One region of the Peribacillus sp. NPDC046944 genome, then DNA from elsewhere that is predicted to be linked to it. Evidence: riboswitches for the same ligand, from Rfam matches in the RefSeq annotation. Region 1 holds a riboswitch; each other region holds the start of a gene.

Region 1 (2,268 bases):
TATCAAGCATTGCTTTCCAACCGGAGATTTCTTGGCCAAGAGTTAGTGGTGTCGCATCCTGAAGATGGGTCCGTCCAATTTTCACGACATCCCAGAATTCTTTTTCTTTGGCTTCGAATGTGTCACGAAGCACTTTAATGGCCGGTACCAATTTTTCGGCAACTTCCATATAAGCTGCGATATGCATGGCTGTCGGGAATGTATCGTTAGAGCTTTGCGCTTTGTTAACATCATCATTCGGGTGAAGCATCTCAGTTTCGCCTTTTTCCTCTAACCATTTATTCCCTTTGTTTGCGACCACTTCATTCACGTTCATATTACTTTGTGTGCCGCTACCAGTTTGCCAGACGACAAGTGGGAAATGTTCGTCAAGCGTACCTTCAAGGATTTCACCACAAATTTTAACGATGGCATCCTTCTTCACTTCTGAAAGATCGCCAAGTTCAAAGTTCACTTTTGCTGCCGCTTGTTTTACGTAAGCAAATGCATGGACTAATTCAATCGGCATTTTTTCATAACCGATTTTGAAGTTATTACGGCTTCTTTCCGTTTGTGCACCCCAGTACTTATCAGCAGGAACTTTTACTTCCCCCATTGTATCTCGTTCGATTCTAAATTCCATGTGTTCTCCTCCTATATTCGCACTATCCACTGAGAAACAATATGTATATGTAATGAATAATGACGTTTTATATGATCCCCTATATATTGTACAAACATTATTATTGTAAAGCAAAAAAAACGGAACACAAATGACCTTTTCCTTCAGAAAAGTCCGTTTAATCTGAATCCGGTTCTATTACTCTGTTGAATTCGTAATTTTATAATGATAAATCTGATACATGTTCCATAATAGCTAGTCCCAAATAACCGTCTATTAGGAATGTCCTTGACAGAATCCTATATTTATAGTAAATTCAAAAGAAATTGAATAATCAAAACTCTTATCGAGAGAGGTAGAGGGAATGGCCCTATGACACCTCAGCAACCTTCATTTGTTTCAAACCAATGAAAAGGTGCTAATTCCACAAGTTTGTGTAACTTGGAAGATAAGAAGAATGACTCTATCCTACTTATTCAAGTCTTCTTCTTAAAGAAGACTTTTTTTATTTTATTTAACTAAAAGGAGCAGTGAAAAATTATGTACAAAACAGAAACCTATCTTGCTCAGCTTGGAAACCGCAGTGAAACGGCGACAGGAACGGTCAATCCGCCCGTTTACTTCTCGACGGCTTTCCGTCACGAAGGAATTGGTCAATCAACAGGATTCGACTATACACGAACAGGAAACCCTACACGCCAGCTATTGGAGCAATCGATCGCCAAACTAGAACATGGCGATCAAGGATATGCATGTAGCTCGGGAATGGCTGCCATTGCCACCATCCTTTCCTTATTCAAATCAGGGGATGCATGGATCAGTAGCGAAGATTTATATGGCGGTACATATCGTTTATTAGAGCATGGCTTTAAAAAATGGGGGCTACAATGCGAATATGTCAATACATGTTGCCTGGAGGATATTGAAAAAGCAATCACCCCTCAAACAAAGGCCATCTTTATTGAAACTCCCACAAACCCTCTTATGCAGCAAACGGACATTCCAGCCGTCGCCGCTCTTGCCAAACAATACAATTTACTATTGATTGTTGACAATACTTTTTACACGCCGATCATCCAACAGCCCCTCTTACTTGGTGCTGACATCGTGATTCACAGTGCAACGAAATATCTAGGTGGCCATAATGACGTGTTGGCCGGCTTGATTGTGGCAAAAGGCGCCGAGTTATGTGAGTCCCTTGCTTTCCACCATAATGGTATGGGTGCGGTATTGAGCCCATTTGATTCGTGGCTGTTGATGCGCGGGATGAAAACCTTGGCACTGAGAATGGAGCGTCATGAAAAGAACGCCAAGGTTATCGTTGATTATTTGACGGAACATGAAAGTGTAACGGATGTTCTCTATCCTGGTCGTGGCGGCATGATTTCATTCCGGGTCAATGATGAAACGGTGGTCAACCCATTTCTACAGTCCCTTTCATTGATTTCATTTGCCGAAAGCCTTGGTGGCGTCGAAAGCTTCATCACGTATCCGGCGACACAGACACATGCCGATATGCCTCTTGAAGTTAGAACGGCAAATGGAGTTTGCAATCGACTCCTTCGATTCTCTGTCGGCATCGAGGACAGCGGAGATTTAATCGAAGACCTGCAGCAGGCATTTGCTCAAGTAAAAAAGGAGGCAATACGATGACAAACCAAGAATTC
Region 2 (2,268 bases), on a different contig from region 1:
ATAATTCTTCAAGCATGAGTAATCACCTCCACGCCTACCTGCTGTGCTTTTATGAATTCGATTGCGCGGAGCATTTCATCTTCACTGCCATCAAGGTGGATGAACAATGTTCCATATGAGCCGCTTCTCGTTTGTGATATCTTCCCCTGGACAATGTTCACATCCAACTCAAAATTACGTACCAATTTTGTGATCAACGGGCTTTCTGCATGATCCCCCACGAATGTCAGTTGAATCACTTTTCCTGCTGGATACCGTTCAAACAAATGCTCCATCGTTTCTTTTGTCTCTTCTGGTTCCGTCACCTGCTGAACAAAACGCTTAGTCATCTGTTCTTTAGGGTTTCTGAATACTTCCAGGACAGCTCCCTGTTCGACTACCCGTCCACTTTCCATCACAGCCACTCGATTGCAAATCTTCCGAATGACATGCATCTCATGTGTAATCAAGACAATGGTTAAACCAAGGCGTTGATTTATATCCACAAGCAATTCCAGGATGGAATCGGTTGTCTGGGGATCTAGAGCGGACGTGGCCTCATCACACAAAAGCACTTTCGGGTTATTGGCAAGAGCCCTCGCTATTCCCACCCTTTGCTTCTGTCCACCACTTAGCTGCGATGGATACGCTTTTTCTCTTCCTTCCAATCCAACTAACTTAATGAGTTCATTGACGCGCTTGATGCGTTCTTGCTTGGAGATGCCCGCAATTTCCAGAGGAAAGGATATATTTTCTTGAACGGTCCTTGACCACAAGAGATTAAAATGCTGAAAAATCATGCTAATCTCTTGACGGGCTTTACGAAGCTTAGACCCTTTAATTGTTGAAACTTCATTTCCCGCAACGTTCACGGAGCCCTCAGTAGGCCGTTCCAACCCATTCAGCATACGTATGAGCGTACTCTTGCCAGCCCCACTGTATCCGATGACTCCGAAAATCTCGCCTTTATTTATTTCTAAATTCACACTATTCACGGCATGAATCGTTTCGCTATTTGCTTTTCCTGTTCGAAAAAGTTTACTGACGTTTGACAATGTAATCATGTATGCTCACCTCTTTATCCAATTAAGCCTATGAATTTAGTCGATTTATTTTTATGGCCTCCTGATGAATCTATCCCTCTATGATTCAAAGAAAATAGAAAAAGCCCTTCTGCATGAGCAGAAAGGCAGGGAAAAGCAGGCCTTCCTCTCATCTCCCAAAGCCTCTACGCTTTGTGTGAATTGGCACCTTTCCAAGGAAAATCCTTGTCGGTTGCCGGGTTTCAACGGGCACATCCCTCCACCTCTCTTGATAAGAGCTATATATGGACTATTCTTTTTTGTCTTAACATTCACTTTACTATGTCTGAAATTTTAACACAGATAAAAAAGGAGTGCAATGTAAAATCCTAGGGTGTACCTGTTTCTCCATTAAACTCTTTGAGAATTCACTGACACGATATTCGTCGCTTTTTCAATCGCTTGCTCTAGATCTTCAAGTAAATCGTCTACATTTTCAATACCGATTGAAAGGCGAACCTGGTCGGCACTGACACCGGCCTTGACCAGTCCTGCATCATTCAATTGCTGGTGAGTTGTACTTGCTGGGTGGATGATTAGGCTTTTAGCATCCCCGACATTGGCGACATGCGACCATAACTCAACCGAATTGATGAGTGTGGAACCTGCTTCACGTCCCCCCTTAATTCCAAACGTCACCACAGATCCGGCTCCCTTAGGCAAGTATTTATCTGCAAGGGCTTTATCGGGATGATCATCGTTACCCGGATAAGAAACCCATGAGACTGCCGGATGGTTCTCCAAGTATTGAATGACTGTCCTCGTATTCAACAGGTGTTCCTTCATCCTGACATGGAGCGTTTCCAGGCCAAGCGTGAACTGGAATGCACTTTGAGCACTTAACGTCGGTCCCAAATCCCGAAGCAATTGCACACGCGCTTTCGTAATAAAGGCAGCAGGCCCTACCGCTTCGGAATAGACAAGTCCATCGTAACTAGGGTCAGGTTCCGTAAAGCCTGGATAATTAGGCGAATTCCAATCGAATTTACCACCGTCGATGATGACTCCCCCTAATGTCGTACCATTACCCAATAGCCACTTTGTAGCTGAATGGATGACAATATCCGCCCCAAAGTCAATTGGTCGGCACAGATACGGCGTTGCGAAAGTGTTATCGATAATAAGAGGTATCCCTGCTTCGTGGGCTATTTCCGCCACTGCTTCGATATCAAGAACCCTTAAGCTTGGGTTGCCGATTGTTTCGGCA
Region 3 (2,268 bases), on a different contig from region 1:
CCGTTAAATAAGGAATGAGGGCCGTATCCACTTCCTGATACACAATTTGAATGCCAGCTTCCTGTGCCGACTTTGGCGAACGGATATCCTGTACCTGGCCATTTAGGAAAATGTCGCCGGTATAATGGACATGAGCTCCTGATAAGACTTTCATTAGCGTCGATTTCCCTGCTCCATTTGCGCCGACCAATGCATGTGCTGTTCCCGACTGTACTGAAAAATTAACTTCACTAAGCGCTTTTACACCTGGAAACTCAATCGATATCTGTTTCATTTCTAGTTGAATGCCCATGTCCAATCCCTCCCATTAAACAGACACTCTCTTCAACTTGAAAGAGAGTGTCTACTGATTCTGATCGTTACTTCTTATAATGTTCTTTCAATACTTTCATCCAGTCTTCTTCAAATTCCGTTGATACTCCCCAGCCTTGAACAATGCCGGATAGATTGGTCATGTTGACAGCGTCCTTCGATGATTGAAGCTGTTTTTGAGATATCAATGATGCTTCTAAATCATAGGTTTGCGGCGTTTCTTCCCCCGCTAGTTTTTTCGCTAGCAGTCTCATATTCACTGCACCAATCAACTTCGGATCAACCGCTGCGGTATACGACCATGAGCTTCCTTTTGTTTGAATCTCCTGAAGGTCGGCATTGGACACGTCAATACCATAGATTTTCACTTCATCGCGCCCCGCTTCTTTTATCGCACGCGCTGCTCCGATAGCGAATGCATCCCATGTTGCGAAAATTGCGTCTATTTTACCTTTTGGATACTTGTTCAACATCGCCGATACCGCGTTTTGCGTCTGGACCGAAGTATCTGAAGATGCCACTCCGAATCTTTCAATTTCATGAATGCCAGGATTTTCTTTCAGCTTTTCTTGATACACGGCATTTCTTCTCACCATAGGAGGGAAACCATCTACCCAAAGGTATGCAATGTTCGCTTCGCCTTTTTGCTCTTCAATCAATTTGTCAAAAGCAAGAGTTGCCAATGCTTCGTCATCTTGTGAGGTTACTGTTACCCCATCAATTTTCGTTAAATCGCCGATGGAATCGAATGTGACTACGCTTTTCCCTGCATCAACCAACTTTTGTACGTCATTCACTGTCGCTGCATCATCACCATGGGAAATGATATAGCCATCATAGTCTTCCTCCAGAGCCTGAGCGATGGCGTCATGGAATTTAGCCGTATCGCCATTGGCCGTAAAAGTATCTACTTGGAAGCCAAGTGCTTCTCCTTCTTCTTGCGCCCCTGCTAAGTATTGGGCCGTGTGATCATCGCCGCCAATTTTACGAATGACTTTAATTTTAGCTCCCTCGCCTTTCGCAAATCGCTCTGGAACATTTTCAAAAGATACCTTTTCCTCTTTTTTCGCTTCCCCTGTACTTTGTCCCGAAGAACACCCCGTCAAAAGCAACGCCGAAGCGATGACTGAAACGAAAGCTCCTTTTAAAATTGATCTTCCCATTTTAATTCCCCCTATTTTTTACATTATTCTTATCTGTTAGCTCGGCATAAACACAAAATAAAAACCTCTCTAAAATAGAGAGGTTTAATCAGCTGGTTTGCAGACTTATCCCTCTCTTATCTGTCAAAACATTTCTGTTTTGCAGGATTTAGCACCAATTCCTAATTGGAACGGTTGCTGGGCATCGTAGGGCCAGTCCCTCCGCCACTCTTGATAAGAGAATATAATGTGTTACGTTTCGTTATGATAAGTACCACTTTATAGGGATATAGTCATTAAGTCAATAGTTTTTAGAATTTTTTAAATGTTTTATTTTCCTTGCAGTTTCGCCAGGCGTCTTTTCTCGATTTTTTCAAGGCGTTCGAATTGGCGTAGTTTCACTTCGAACAGGGTAATCGGATCACGGTAGACTTCAGGATTTTGTCTCATATGTTCCAATGTAGCCTGCTGTTCTTTGATTTCGGCTTTCGTCTGTTCGATATTTTTTTCAAGGATGGCAAATGGACTGCGGTAGAACAGGGATATGTCACGTTCCAAGGATTTTTCGAACAATCCAAACTGAGTAAGGAATCTGTCACTGATCATATCGGCAACATCCTGGAAGTCTTCATTTTCCAAGAACTTCTTATATCGATTGTACATATTCGCTTTATTTTGCGGAATCGCACCAAATAGCTTCCCGGCTCCCTTAAGAATCAACTGAGATGGGGTCCTTCTTAGTAATATGTTTACATTTTCTATTCGGATGCTGCTTGTCATCCGGTCCGCATCACGGCGCCAGTCATCCAAGACC

Evidence for each region. Region 1 has a riboswitch for S-adenosylmethionine ahead of ACQKIC_RS17020 (methionine biosynthesis PLP-dependent protein). Riboswitches for the same ligand answer to the same signal wherever they lie in the genome.
Region 2: it holds a riboswitch for S-adenosylmethionine, as region 1 does, so the genes downstream of both, ACQKIC_RS12955 (methionine ABC transporter ATP-binding protein) here and ACQKIC_RS17020 (methionine biosynthesis PLP-dependent protein) in region 1, are expected to answer to the same signal.
Region 3: it holds a riboswitch for S-adenosylmethionine, as region 1 does, so the genes downstream of both, ACQKIC_RS04505 (sugar ABC transporter substrate-binding protein) here and ACQKIC_RS17020 (methionine biosynthesis PLP-dependent protein) in region 1, are expected to answer to the same signal.

The regions. Positions count from the first base shown of each region.
Region 1 covers NZ_JBNNML010000010.1:51,469-53,736, forward strand. The annotation lists gene fumC (class II fumarate hydratase) at 1-622, opposite strand, end outside; SAM riboswitch class I at 942-1,056, shown strand; gene ACQKIC_RS17020 (methionine biosynthesis PLP-dependent protein) at 1,142-2,254, shown strand; gene metC (cystathionine beta-lyase) at 2,251-2,268, shown strand, end outside.
Region 2 covers NZ_JBNNML010000006.1:142,799-145,066, forward strand. The annotation lists gene ACQKIC_RS12950 (methionine ABC transporter permease) at 1-16, opposite strand, end outside; gene ACQKIC_RS12955 (methionine ABC transporter ATP-binding protein) at 9-1,043, opposite strand; SAM riboswitch class I at 1,189-1,300, opposite strand; gene ACQKIC_RS12960 (O-acetylhomoserine aminocarboxypropyltransferase/cysteine synthase family protein) at 1,413-2,268, opposite strand, start outside.
Region 3 covers NZ_JBNNML010000002.1:314,832-317,099, reverse strand. The annotation lists gene ACQKIC_RS04510 (sugar ABC transporter ATP-binding protein) at 1-292, opposite strand, end outside; gene ACQKIC_RS04505 (sugar ABC transporter substrate-binding protein) at 360-1,475, opposite strand; SAM riboswitch class I at 1,589-1,695, opposite strand; gene ACQKIC_RS04500 (GTP-binding protein) at 1,785-2,268, opposite strand, start outside.